2 regions of the Brumicola nitratireducens FR1064 genome follow, and region 2 is predicted to be linked to the other one. Evidence: predicted binding sites of a transcription regulator. Region 2 holds the regulator's gene; the other holds the start of a gene.
What was found. Region 2 encodes FNR, which switches genes on or off when oxygen is low (the NO sensors DNR and NnrR bind a similar motif). Its sites were predicted from a motif close to TTGATCTAGATCAA; they were not measured.
Positions count from the first base shown of each region.

Region 1 (7,400 bases), 1.7 Mb from region 2:
TTTACTGAAAGAACTGAGACGAACTTGGAGCGGCGTTTTAGCCTGCTTTTCTTGGTCTAACAAATTCGCTATGCGGCCAATTTCTGTATTAATACCGGTGGCAAAAACCACGCCACTTGCTTTGCCCAAGGTTACTACGCTGCTTTTAAAAGCAAGATTACCTTTATCTCCAAGGGCTAACGTTGGTGAATCCAATGCGTCAGCTTGTTTTGTCGCAGCCATTGATTCGCCGGTGAGTGCAGACTCATCAATTTGTAACCCTTGCACCGTTAGAAGACGAACATCTGCAGGCACTATATTGCCCTGCTCTAACAAAACAATGTCACCAGGAACTAAGGCTTGAGTTGAAATAACAACAACAGAATTATCGCGTTTCACCTTAACTTGCGGTGTCGCTAATTGTCTTAAAGCTAAAAGGGCCTGCTGCGCTTTGCGTTCTTGATAGGTACTTAATACTGCATTGAGTATCAATATAGTGAAGATGATTAAGGCGTCTGTAAATTCACCTAAGGCTGCTGAAATCGCAACGGCAGCTAATAAAATAACCGTCATGATTTCGGTAAACTGGCGTAAAAACAACCTAACGATACCGTTAAATTTAGTCACCGGCAGCTGGTTTTTACCATAGCTTGCCAACGCCTGCTTAACTTGCAATGGTGTTAAACCCTCCGGTTTTGAATTCAGACGCTTGAGTGCCTCCTCGCTTGTTAGCGTGTGCCAGTTTATTGGATTGTCGTAGCCTTCCATTTAGCTGGGCCCAACAAATAGATAAATTAACAGTGCGGTAGAGAAGCCTATCGCTAACGTTTTTAGACCACTGAAGTACCAAGGAATACCGGAAATACCACTGAGTAAGACACCGAGTGTAAATAGCAGCAAGCCGGCAATGCATAGGCTCGACCAAAGCGGCGCTGTCACCCATAAAAAGCCTGCTTCATTTAGCCAAAGAGGGATCATGATCAATACTGAGATCACAAGAGGAGCTAAGCCATTGACTAAGGCTACTACAACGGGAACAAAGGTAGCGGCATGTGCATGCGAAGAGTCGCTCAAGTCGGATAGCATTGCATCTTCTAATTGACGAAGAATTAACTTTCGTTCCGCTCTTTCGCTCACATAAGCGCTGCTGACACCCGAAACGGCTAGAGCAATAGCAGCCCCTAAACAGACATTTATTACACTGGGAACGTGCACGTCTGCACTCAACATAAACCCAAGAATTAAACCGAACATGGTAAGTGCTCCGTCGAATCCATTAACGACAAAATAACGTCGTATAATGGATTGAGATTGACTTAAGCTTATGAGATTTATCAATCTCTTTAACATATTTTCGCCAAATTATTAGATTGATTAACCGCCGTTGGTTTCAACAGCGTCTATGCTATGTACGCTTGCTCCTAACTCATTTATTTTTGCCTGTATTTTTTCAAAATCGATGTGTTTACCAACCACATCCAAGCAGATAGACTCCGTACTTTGATCAATTTCTAAGACTTCTAATACAACCTTCCACGTCGCGTCTAATTGTGAAAGCGCCAGTGCAAAATCATAAGCATTGGGTTTATGAGGCTTTAATACGTCAAGCCGCAATCGACAAACATTAGCCATAAAATGGCCCCTTAACGATGCTAGTTAATTATTATCATGCACTCGAACCGCCAATACATCCTGTTTAACACCGTGCAAAACTGCGTTAGCAGTCGAGCCAAGGAGCAATTTGATACCGCTTCTGCCATGTGTTCCGATTACGATCAAGTCTGCATCGATATCATTTGCAATTTGTTTTATTTCATCAGCCGCATCACCAGCCTTTAGGTGAGTGTTCTGTTTTTTAATGCCAAATTTTTGAGCAATCTCATCTAGTTTCGCTTGCGCTCTAGCCAAACGCTCAGAGTCGTCGATAGCGCTATAGTCAGCACCATAAAGATAAGGTTGAATATACATAGACGATAGCGGAATGTAAGCCAAACTAAGATCATCTGGAGATTGACAAACTATCAGTGCCTTTTTTATAACCGTCTCATAATCTGCGTTAATATCAATTGCCACTAAAATCTTTTTGTAAGTGCTCATAATATCTTCCTTTGAAGCCACGCGTTCGCAAACAGGCTTGTCGTTTTTAAAAGTCACTTCATATTAACAAAGTAAAATTAGAGAAAGTTGACCCACATCAAGTCAAAAACCTTTTTATCGTTTATTTTATTCTAGGGTGGTTAATGCAGCGTTAAAAACAGCAATTGTTCAGACGATGCACTCGATGAAAAAGGAAACAATAATGAGTAAGCGCGCTATATTGACGGGTCTATCGTGTATTTTTAGCTTGTTTGCGTGTGACCAAGGTGTAAATTCCCCAAGGGGCTTTAGCTTACCTGAGGGTAAGCCTGACGCAGGTAAACTAGTATTTTTAAAGCATCAATGTGTTGCCTGTCATAGCATCCCCGGACTAGAGGATAACGCCGTAGAGCGCGAACATTCACCTCCAATTTCACTGAGTTCGAATTCAGCGATAGTAAAAACCTACGCAGAATTGGTGACAAGCATTATTAATCCTTCTCACAGAATATCGAGAGGAGCGCAGTGGGCAACCTCTGATGAAAATAAAGATTCTGTTATGCTGAACTACAATGATGTGCTCACGGTAACTGAATTGATAGATTTAGTTGCTTACATTCAACCTCATTATCAAGTCACGCCTTGGCCTTATACTGTTTATCCGGTCTATGAAATACACTCACCAGCGCCTAAAACACCATAGACTCTCCGCGCGCAGGTACTTTCACTCGTATATTTAAGTCTTGCCATATGCGAGTAGAAAGTGCATCTAGTGCCATTGGCTCTCCATGGACTAATACCACTGATGGTTTATTTTTAAAGCCTTTCAACCAATCCAATAGTTGATCTTGTCCGGCATGAGCTGAAAATCCACCTAAGGTTTCAATTTGCGCTTTTACTGCAAAATCGTCGTTAAACATTTTAATGTGTTTTTTACCGTCTACTATCAAGCGCCCTAACGTTCCATTAGCTTGGTAACCACAAAAAATAATCGTATTTCGACTATCCCAAATGCGTTGTTTAAAATGATGCCGAATTCTGCCACCGGTGCACATTCCACTACCAGCAATGATAATTACTCCTTTTTTTAAACGATTAATAGCAATGGATTCTTCAACCGAAACTGATAAATATAGATTAGGAATAAAGTCTTCTAAAATCGAGGTCGCCAATGGCGTCGCTAATTGAATTTCGTCTTGGTCTAAAGAACGGAACCATTTGTCGTAAACGCGCGTTACCTCAATCGCCATCGGGCTATCAAGAGCAACATGCCAATTTTTGAGCAGGCCTTCATTGTGTAAAGTACCCAGATAAAACAAAATTTCCTGAGTACGACCAACCGCAAAAGCAGGGATCAGGATATTCCCACCGCGCGCTTCGGTGTCTATTAGAATTGTTTTGAGCTGCTCTACCGTGTCCTCAATGTCTCTATGATTGCGATCCCCGTAAGTGCCTTCCATGAGCACCACATCTGCCTCTTCGATTATGCTGGGATCTTTCATTAACACTGCGTTTTTATTACCTAAGTCACCAGAGAAAACCAACTTTTTAGATGTATTATTTTCATCAATGAAAAGTGAGACAATGGCGGAGCCAAGGATGTGCCCAGCATCCTGAAATTCAACGCGCAAACCATTCAATACTTCTACTTGTTTGCCGTATTCAACCCCTTTACAAAGCGCTAGTGTATCAACTACATCTTCATCATCGTATTCAGGCAACAGCGGTTTTTTGCCTTTTCTTGCTCTGCGCACATTTTCTCTCTCCAAATCACTGAGATAAATACCTACCGAGTCTCTTAGCATCACACCCAACAACCCTTGCGTAGCGCTTGAGCAACAAATATGGCCACAAAACCCTTGATTCACCAATTTTGGTAACATGCCACAATGGTCAAGATGAGCATGCGATAATATTACAGCCTCAATTTTGTTAGGATTGAATTCAAATTCCTCTTTTTGCATTCGTTCAACGTTATGCCCACCTTGATGCATCCCACAATCAAGTAAGACACGTCCGAAACTAGATGACTCGACCATGTGGCACGACCCTGTCACCTCTTGCGCTGCGCCATAGAACGTAATTGTAGCCATGAGTTTCCCTTATTCATTGTGCATAACGTAAGGCGCTATGAAGCTTTCAACTTCAAGGAACAGTCTGCCAACGGTAGCTAAAAGCATTGGTAAGTCGCTCAAATAATATAGCATTGGAAATAATAGTTTTTGATCCCCATCAATACGCTTAGCTAACATTTAAAGTAAATTGAAACTTGGCTGTTTAGCATGTAGCAAAGTTTGATGGGTAAAAAGCCTTGTTGTTTTATCCCGCTGCAGGGAGGACATTGAATGACATTCTTTGTATTGTTTTTGCCGCAGACTTTGCGCTATTTGTTGCCGCACTCTTTCTGTAATAGTCTACGCTTACGAATAAGCAACAAACTCTTTAAATATATTGCTGAGCTTTTAAACCTAAGGATTAATTGATGAAATTCAAAGACTACTACAAAATTTTGGATGTAGATGAAACTGCAGATTTGAAGGAAGTTAAAAAGGCGTATCGTAAACTCGCACTTAAATTTCATCCCGATACGAGCACCGCTTCAGACGCAGAAGCAAAATTTAAGGAAGTGGCTGAAGCATACGAAGTATTAAAAGATGCAACAAAACGAGCTGAATATGATGATTTAAGACGTTATGGCGCCAGCTCAGGCGACGGATTTAATGCACCGCCAGGTTGGCAGTCCTCAACAGGAAGCAATCAATATCGGCAACAGGGACACGGTGATTTTTCAGATTTTTTTAATTCGGTTTTTGGCGACAGAGCACGGAGCTCTGAACGCTCCCCGGACTATGGACCAGATTTATTTAAAGGCCAAGATCTAGAAATGGAGTTACCTGTTTTTTTAGAAGAAGCCGTTGCAGGCAAAAGCAAATCGATTGATTACCACGTTCCCGTTTATGTCAATAATCAGGTGAAGCAAGTCAAAAAATCTCTTAACGTTAAAGTGCCTTTAGGTGTGACAGATGGCGAGCGTATCAGGCTCAAAGGCCAAGGTGCTCCTGGCAGTGAAAATAAGTTAAATGGTGATTTGTATCTGATCATTCGTCTAGTTCCTCATCCTTTGTTTGATGTAGAGGGCATCAACTTAATACTTACGTTACCACTAACACCATGGGAGGCGGCACTTGGCACTAAACTTGAGATCCCAACTTTAAACAGCAAAGTTAAACTGAACATTCCAGCAAATAGTCGAGCAGGGCAAAAGTTGAGGGTTAAAGGCAAAGGACTGAAGAATAAAACGGGTCAGGGCGATTTACTTGTCGTTATAAAAATTGATATTCCCCCCTCAACCACCAGCGAAACAAAACGTTTGTGGGCTGAATTGGCTGAGACTGAAAAGTTTAATCCTCGATCGGACTGGAGTTAATAGATATGGCAGACGTTACCCTATATATCGACATTGAAGAATTGTGCGAAAATGAAAACATTGACCAAGAAGTTATCGTTGAAGTTGTTGAATACGGTATTGCAGCGCCCCTGCGCGGTGAGACTTTTTCAGAATGGATTTTTGATTTAGAGAATGCGTACTGGATTAAAAAAGCCGTTAAATTGAACCAGCAGTTGTTACTCGATTGGGTTGCTATCAGTATGGTTATCGATTTAATGAAGGAGAAAGAAACGCTATTGCAAGAAAATGACCAATTAAGAAGCAGGTTAAACAGGCTACTCTAACACTGCTTTCTTCACTGCTCTCAAGAACGCCGTTCTCAAAAACGCAATTCAAACATAATCATGAAACTTGACGTGGGACAAAGTTAAATAGACTAAACATTGTAATGTAGAAACGAATAACGAGTGTTCGTCTTTTTGTTTCTGCGCGAAGGCGCAGACATTATATGGAAGTAAACTATCATGATACATTTACGAAATAATTTATTAAATTCTTTTTCTATTGACGATCGAGTTCAATTGTTTCCTTACCTCAAACTGGTGAATCTGCCCTTAGGCACTATCATTTATGAACCCTATCAGAAACGTGAATACGTTTACTTTCCTATTGATTGCATTATTTCTACGTTTTATGTGACAGCTGACGGCGCTTCAGTCGAAATATCTATAGTGGGTAATGAAGGTATTTCAGATATTGCCTGCTTTATGGGGGGCGAAAGTACACTGAACTTAGCTGTGGTACAAAGTGAAGGATTTGCTTATCGACTATCGGCAGCTGAATTGCGCAAACGGTTTAATAATCACTCCGACATTCGCGGTCAACTTCTTAATTATACCCAATCTTTAATTGTACAAATATCACAAACTGCGGTTTGTAATCGTCATCACAGCATTCAGCAGCGACTATGTAGATGGTTACTGCTGTCATTAGACCGCATATCAAGCAATAATCTGACTATGACACATGAACTCATTGCCAGCATGTTGGGTGTAAGGCGTGAGGGTGTAACTGAAGCCGCGGGTAAATTACAAAAGCAAGGAGCAATAAGTTACGCACGCGGCCACATTAAGGTTTTGGACAGAGCTAAATTAGAGTTCCTTTCCTGTGAGTGTTATCAAGTGGTGAAAAACGAATCGGCTCGGATAGACAATAAAACGTCAACTCAGCAGCGGCGCGCTAGCGTTTGCTAGCTAAACTATCAACAGCATATTACTCGAGCTTTTTCTCCAACAATGTGGTTGATTTTTCTGGCGTGCTGTGAAGATGTGTAAAGTAGTGTACGGTGGTGCAAGCGACAACATCCCCTAATACGTTCACGGATGTTCGCAACATATCTAAAATGCGATCTACGCCAAGAATCAATGCAATACCTGCAGCCGGAATACCCACACCTTCCAGCACCATACTCAGAATGATGATCCCAGCGCCAGGTGTTGCAGGAGAGCCAATTGAGGCGGCGACCGACATGGTAACGATAAAGAAATAGCTTGAAAGGCTTAAATCCACATTAAAAACTTGCGCTAAAAACACGGTCGCAACGCCTTGATACAAGCCTGTTCCTGTCATATTGATAGTTGCTCCTAAAGGAACCAGAAAGCGCGCAATTTCAGGATTGACCATCAACTTGTCTTCCACCACCTGCAAAGTAATCGGCATAACCGCAGCAGAACTACTCGTAGAAAAAGACAGCAAAAGAAGCTCTCTAACATTCTTAAAAAACTGCCCCAAGGGCTGTGCTAGCGTCACTTTAGCAACCACAAAATAAAGTAATCCGACAAGCAGTAAGCCAAGCACAACCGTTGAAACATAAACCGCCATTCCTGCCAGAACATCAATACCAAGATTGGCAACCAATCGAGTAATCAGCCCAAAAACAGCAATAGGAGCGAGCAAC
Region 1 is NC_016041.1:3,655,858-3,663,257, forward strand. It holds gene GNIT_RS15505 (cation-translocating P-type ATPase) at 1-747, opposite strand, end outside; gene GNIT_RS15510 (hypothetical protein) at 748-1,233, opposite strand; gene GNIT_RS15515 (DUF211 domain-containing protein) at 1,354-1,611, opposite strand; gene GNIT_RS15520 (universal stress protein) at 1,636-2,076, opposite strand; gene GNIT_RS15525 (c-type cytochrome) at 2,279-2,758, shown strand; gene GNIT_RS15530 (MBL fold metallo-hydrolase RNA specificity domain-containing protein) at 2,745-4,148, opposite strand; gene GNIT_RS15535 (DnaJ C-terminal domain-containing protein) at 4,538-5,482, shown strand; gene GNIT_RS15540 (chaperone modulator CbpM) at 5,488-5,787, shown strand; gene GNIT_RS15545 (Crp/Fnr family transcriptional regulator) at 5,968-6,696, shown strand; gene GNIT_RS15550 (dicarboxylate/amino acid:cation symporter) at 6,716-7,400, opposite strand, start outside.
Region 1: GNIT_RS15530 (MBL fold metallo-hydrolase RNA specificity domain-containing protein) is a predicted target of FNR. The motif match lies at 4,278-4,291, and genes of this name have one in related genera.

Region 2 (7,400 bases):
GTCGACGTAGACAAAAGCCTAGAGCCCGTATTTGATAAGCTATTAACTAGGGTTGATATTATTCCTGTAGAGTTGGTGTTGGTCCAAACTGCGAATGAATCAGCCTGGGGAACATCACGCTTTGCTCGCAAAGGTTACAATTTCTTTGGTCTTTGGTGTTTTAAAGAAGGCTGTGGTTTTGTGCCCAAACGTCGTAATGATGGTTCGGTACATGAGGTAGCAAAGTTTAATAATCTATCAAGGGCTATGTATACATATATGCGCAATTTGAATAGGCATGACGCTTATCGAGAAATGCGCGCAATTAGAAAACAGTTGCGGAATAAAATGCAGCCGATTTCAGCTGTTGCACTAACTGAAGGGCTAACGAAGTATTCAGAGCGCGGCGACGATTACGTAGTGGAATTAAAACAAATGATTAGAGTTAATAAGGATTTGATGTAATGCAAAAACCTATCTTATTGGTAGTTTTAGCAATGTTACTGACGCAAGTAGCTTATGCTGATGAAGTAGAAGTAAGTTACAAGACATTTTATAGTCACGTTAAAAAGTTAGATAATGAAGACACTCAGGCCCTGCAGTTTGCTTTTGGGTTTAAGCATGTTGGCACCGGTGAGCTATGCACAATAAATAAAGCACGAATAAGCACACAAAAAGTTCAGCTCCCCCTTACGGTTACGGCAGAGAACCGCTTCACTATACAATCTGAAAAAGCCCTTAGTTTGGCGGATGCGTTTGTTGTGATTGATTTTAAAGAGCCTTCAAATCAGTGCGACATTTCCGTTCAACTTGAAACAAAGCCAGAGTTTTTAAAAGCAGAGTATACGTTCGAAGAAATGCAGTTTATTTACGAACAGTACGAAGCATTTTTTAACGAGATGGGCAGCTTTCTATCCTTTATGATGCCAACGGTCAAGGGATTGATGTTTCAATTTAGCGACCAAGACTTACGTGAAGCCACCAAAACAGGCGAGATGGTCAATGCAGGTACACTGATGTTGGATGATGAATGGTTTGAACGTAAAAAGGGGCTGAAACTGCAAACCATACCGTTACGCATAACGGCTATGGCCAGCAAGTAGTCTAGGAATTAAGTTTCTTTCACAATATTTAATTGATACGCAATTTGATGCGCTAGGCGCTCAACGGCTTGATTTCCCTTCTCTGCAACCTCAATTGCGCGATGAAATTCAAGTATCCCGACATCATGCAGTTGAGGTTCAATTAAAATATCGGGCGGCTCACCAGCGAGTCGAGACCGAGTTACTCTAGCTTGCAGTATTTCTAATGAACTACTCATAACACCTACAATCCCCGGAGGCGTTCTTTTATTCGGTTTAGTGTCTGGTGAAAACCATTTCTTTATAAAGCCATCGCTTGCTCTATCTAGCATTTCATCCGTTTTTCTTTGGTTTTCTTCGTGCTCACGTTCACAAGTTTCAATAAGGCGTGGACGGAAGTCTGCGCTCAAATTGACAGCAATAACAAAATCAGCGCCCATATGTCTGCATTGATTCACAGGAACAGGGTTCACGACGGCGCCATCAACTAACCAGCGACCATTATGTTCTACGGGGCTAAATAATGCAGGTATTGCGCACGATGCTTGAATAGAATCACCAACTTCACCTTGATTAAAAACAACCTCTTTACCAGAGTAAAGATCAGTGGCTACACAAGCAAAAGGCAAGTTCATTTCTTCAAAGGTAGAAGCACAAAAATCTTCTCTTAGTTTGTCAAATACCTTTTGTCCGCTAGCAAGTCCACCACGTCGAAAACCGACACCCAGTAGCTTAAACACTTGCCATTCGGTTAATGTATTTGCCCAAGCTTCCAGCTCATCAAGTTTTCCACTTGCAAAAGCAGCGCCTACATATGCTCCAATTGAACAACCCGCGACAATATCTATCTGAACGCCAGCTTTTTGCAAGGCCCTTATGATGCCAATGTGAGCCCAGCCTCTCGCAGCACCAGCACCTAGTGCAAGTCCAATTTTCATATTATTCCTTGTTATATATTTGCAATTTGTATCACAAGTGAATCATCGATATTGGTCGATGAAATTTCTTCACTATTGAATTTATATTCTTTCTTTGGTGCACTGCGGTCTATCGTTAATGTGTCAAAATCGAATAACTGCTTATCTGCCATCTGACTTGGACTGATATTTTGAAAAGATTTAAATAAATTCTCTATTCTGCCCGGCGTTTTTTTGTCCCAATCAGTGAGCATCGCTTTAATATTTTGACGCTGTAAATTTTCTTGAGAACCGCACAGATTGCACGGAATTATGGGGTATTCATTGAGCTCAGCGAATCGAACAATATCTTTTTCTCGGCAGTATGCCATGGGTCTAATGACAATGTTTCGCTTATCGTCAGACAGTAGTTTAGGAGGCATTGATTTTAATTTGGCACCATAAAACATGTTTAAAAAAGTTGTTTCAACCATATCATCCATATGGTGCCCAAGTGCAATTTTAGTTGCGCCTATGCTCTCCGCAAACGAATATAAACTGCCACGACGAAGTCGAGAACACAAACCACAGGTGGTTTTACCTTCGTCAATCTTAGCTTTCACAACTGAATATGTGTCTTTATCGATAATGTAGTAGGGGATATTTTTTGATTCTAGGTAGTTAGGTAAGACATGCTCTGGAAAGCCGGGTTGTTTTTGGTCTAAGTTGACTGCAATAACATCAAAATGAATGGGAGCTGATTTTTTCAGACTGAGCAAAATATCCAACATGGCAAATGAATCCTTCCCACCACTTATGGCGGCCATCACAACATCCCCATCCTCTATCATGTTGTAGTCGTCTATAGCTTTGCCAACGTTTCTACGTATTTTTTTTGCTAATTTATCGTTACTGTATTTTAGCTTTTGGTTAAAGCCTGTTTCTTCACTCATTATGCATTCCGACAACCCATAAGCTGGGTCAATTCATTCAAAATAAAAACGCTGGTCTGTGTATGCTTCCATAGAATACAAAAAAATATGGCGTTTTTCGATGGGTGTCATTTTAATGCTTGTGAGCTTGGTAAGCAATTAACAAAGAGGCGTTAAGTTAAACGCTTTAAGTATTTAGTTGAGAAAGCGAGTAGAGAAAGCTTCTGCCTAGGTCGCAATAGCTTAATTTTCTGGCATAAGCTTGGCTCTTGCTAATATCAACTGAATTTAATTTGTTTTTACAATCAAGGTATCGCAATCAACTGAGTCAATAATAAGCTCCGCTGTATTACCTAGGAGTGCGGCGGTTAATCCTTTTCTTCCAACTGAGCCAATAACTACGAGGTCGGCTTTATATTGCTGGCAAATGGCTGGGATCATATCTTCGGGTAATCCTTCCTGCACATGTATATTAGTATCGTTGACCTTGTATTTCTCAGCCAGTGTATTTAATTGTGTAGTATGTCTTTCTTGCACCGTTTTATTGTAAATTTCGGGAGAAAAACTAGGTACTTCGACCGTTACTTGGACCGGTGCACCAGCATATGAGTTGGCAAAATGAAGATTCGCATCAAGTAGCTGAGATAACTCATATGCTGTTTCAGCCACTTTATCACTCAAGAATACATGTTCATCATCTTTAGCCGAAACACCGATTGCAGTCAGTATAGTTGGTTTTTGTGGCCATTCGTGAGACTTTACTAAGAGTAAGTTAACAGATGAGTTTCGAGCAATGTGCCAATCTGCAGCAGTAAATAAACTAGAAGAGAGTAATCCATGCTTCTTAGTCGCTTTTATAATAAGGTCACAACCATAATCACTGCAGGTATTTATTACCGCTTCATGTAATTTTTTATGCCACACAACAACTATGTCAATCTTAACTTTACCTGTTAGGTTGAGTTGTTTTATTTGAGCCTCTATCTTTAATCTTTCTTGTTCAACCATGGCCTCTTTCATATTGACACGTGCTTCGCTGTTAAGCACTGCGGTCATATCGTAAGATTTATCATAAATACAGGAAAACACGATTATTGTAGCGTCTGTTCTTTGCGCAAATTTCAGCGCACGCAACACCGGAGTTTGTTGTTCGAGGGTGGGGTCGGTAACAGCGAGTATTTTTTTACACGTAAACATGATTTTCTCCAACACTGATATATAAGTTTGTAGTGTGGATGCTTTTTGTTCAATACACCAGTTAAGCTATTGCCGCAGATCAAATAATTGCCGAAAAAAGTTAAAAGTTTAGCTCTATTAAGTTCTGCGCAGAAAGAGCCAAAATAACAGAGCACATGAGATGTTTACTATTTGCACTAACAAACGTTAGTAAAGTTAATTTCCATATCGGGTAAACGCTGCCTAATTCCATCAAAATTAATAATGGATATTAATTTGCCATCAACTTTTATTAATTCTTCTTTTTGAAAGCGGGTTAATAATCTACTGATAGTTTCCACCGTTAAGCCAAGGTAGTTGCCTATTTCATTTCTGGTCATGGATAGGTTGAACTGTTTTGCAGAAAAGCCTCTTTCTTCAAAGCGCTGCGATAAATGGCTCAAGAAGTGCAATAACCGCTCTTCTGCGCTGCGCTTACTGAGCAACATCATTAAATCATGGTCATGTTTAATTTCCGCACTCATGAAGCGCATTATTTGCTGTCTTAACTTTGGAAATTTCACCGACATCTCGTCGAGGGTATCGTAGGGGAGCTCGCATACCATAGCCGTTTCTAGGGCCTGGCTAGAACTGCCGTGCTTATTGTCTTTTAATGCATCAAAGCCAATAATATCGCCAGGGAAATGAAAGCCGATAATTTGTTCAACACCATCTTTATCGCTAACGTATGACTTAAACGAACCAGAGCGTACAGCGTACAAAGAATGGAAATCATCGCCATGGCGAACTAATTTATCATTTTTGTGTAGAGGTTTTTTGCGCTCAATAATGTCGTCTAACGATTCCAATTCATTTTTGTTCAAACTAACCGGCAAACACAAGTGACTAAAGGTACAACTTTGACAGTGAATCGAAAGTTCGGGGGCTTTTGCCATTACTTATTCATCCTTGTTAATTATGCCGTTAAGTTAGCTCATAACTAGGTTTAAGGTCAAGGCCAAAGAACATAGAAGCAACAGCAAAGAGATCGTAATCCTAGTCAATTTATGTTGAAAAATGGGGACTAAAAAGCTTGCTCCTAAACTCGCTGCAAAAAGCGTAGGGAGTGTCCCTACGCCAAAAGAAAACATTACAAGCGCACCTTGCATTGCCGACTCGCTGGCCAGAGACCAAGTCAGCACCGAATAAACCAAACCACAGGGTAACCAGCCCCATATCATGCCATACAGTAGAGTGTACAATGGGTTTTTGAAGGGAATAAGTTTTTTGGATAGAGGGGCTACTTTTCTCCAAAGACTTCCACCTAGTTTTTCTAAGTAAGATAAACCCTTGTACCAATCGCTGATGTAAAGCGCTAATAAAACCAAAAATACAATACTAATAATTTGCAAAAAAGGGAATGCGGATTGAATATTAACGGTTGCAATGCTGCCTATAAAACCAGTAATTGCACCTGCAATCGTGTAACTGACTATACGACCAAGGTTGTATGAAAAAATATAGGGAAGCTGTGATTGCCCTTTAGGAATTGCAAATGAAAATGCACTGGCAATACCACCGCACATACCGATGCAATGAACACCTCCGGCGATGCCAATTAAGAAAGCTCCTATGTAGTTAATGTCGACCATTATTACTTATCGACAGTGCTTGGCTTCGACTCGTTGCTGTCGGAGCCATTACTTTTGTTTAGTGTAACGATACTCTGATCAGCTTCTTTATCCTGGGTATTGATGTCGTCATCAAACAAAATGCTATAGCCTTGGCGATCGAGGTCTTCAAATTGATTCGACCGAACAGCCCAAAAAAATACAACGATCGCGATACCTACAATGATGATAGCAAGGGGTATCAACACATAAATAATACTCATACTTTCAATAGACTCCGTTACCTATAGGGTTTTATCTTAATCTTTAAGCAGCCGCGTAGAGTTAATTACCACAATGATGGAACTAATAGACATGCCAAGAGCAGCCATCCAAGGCGTTAAAAAACCAGCCATTGCTAGTGGTAAAACTAGCACGTTATACCCAATTGCCCACACCATATTCTGTTTTATTTTACGCCGGGTTCTGTCTGCCATAGCCAACACCAAAGAAAGAGAATCCAATCGTGCGTTAAGCAAAATAACGTCGGCTGCGTTTTTCGCTAAGTCTGACGCATTACCTACGGCCAAAGACACATCCGCTGCCGCTAATACAGGAGCGTCATTAATACCATCGCCAAGCATCAATACTTTTTTACCTTGCTGCTGCATGGTCTTTATTGTTGTTAACTTTTGTGACGGGGTACATTGTGCATAGCTATTATTAATGCCTAACTTGTGTGCTACAAAGCTAACATTTTTTTCGCTATCACCACTTAATATACTTGTGTCATAGCGCTTTAATTTCTTCAGTACTGCTGCTACGTCACTCTTTATTTGGTCAACTAACCAGAACGCGGCGACAACAGCGTCATTTTTAGTAAGTATCACTGTGGCATTATCAAGCTCATTAGCTAAAGGTGGGCACCCAGTTAAATTAACAAAGTTAGCTGAACCTAGTTTATAAACATGCCCGTTAAGCTTACCTGCAATGCCATTACCAATGCTTAAGCTAAAATCGTCAATTTGCTCGTCTTTAGTATTTATGTTGAGTTTTGCAAAGGCTTTTGCAATAGGGTGTTCGGATCTTATTTCTAATGCTGTGGCTATTGAGAGCAGTTTATCTCGCTGCTGGTCATCAGCAAACCAAGCTCTTTCGATAGAAAACTCTCCACGGGTTAGCGTACCCGTTTTATCAAACACGATGTCTGTTATTTCAGTAAGTTGCTCGAGTGCATCGGCTCGTTTAAGCAATATGCCGCCTTTGTTTAACTTAGCCATTGCACACGTCAAGGCAGAAGGCGTAGCCAAACCAAGAGCGCAGGGGCACGTAGCAACGAGCACAGAAATAGCGATCCAAAATGCATTTGGACCATCTTGAAAGTACCAAAATGTGTAAGTGATAGCTGTAAATGCCAATACAATCGCACCGAAGTGACGGCTAAGTTTGTCAGCCATCAAGGCAACTTTAGGCTTGTTCGCTAATGCCGTTTCCTGCAGCCGTAAAATTTGATTCACCATCGCATATTTAAGCGATGTAGTGACTCTGATAGTAATAACACCTAGCTGGTTGATTGTTCCGCCATATACCTGTGCGCCCTGCTGTTTTTCGACGGACTCAAACTCACCTGTTAGCATCGATTCATCAATGGTTGCTTGTCCTTCAGTGATTTCCCCATCCACTGGGATGATTTCACCGGCCTTAACAAGTACTAGGTCGTTTACTTGTAACTGCTTAGCTAACACG
Region 2 is NC_016041.1:1,999,654-2,007,053, forward strand. It holds gene GNIT_RS08670 (glucosaminidase domain-containing protein) at 1-444, shown strand, start outside; gene GNIT_RS08675 (DUF2987 domain-containing protein) at 444-1,082, shown strand; gene rssA (patatin-like phospholipase RssA) at 1,091-1,999, opposite strand; gene ttcA (tRNA 2-thiocytidine(32) synthetase TtcA) at 2,011-2,910, opposite strand; gene uspE (universal stress protein UspE) at 3,178-4,086, opposite strand; gene fnr (fumarate/nitrate reduction transcriptional regulator Fnr) at 4,263-5,000, opposite strand; gene GNIT_RS08700 (sulfite exporter TauE/SafE family protein) at 5,034-5,696, opposite strand; gene ccoS (cbb3-type cytochrome oxidase assembly protein CcoS) at 5,699-5,938, opposite strand; gene GNIT_RS08710 (heavy metal translocating P-type ATPase) at 5,975-7,400, opposite strand, start outside.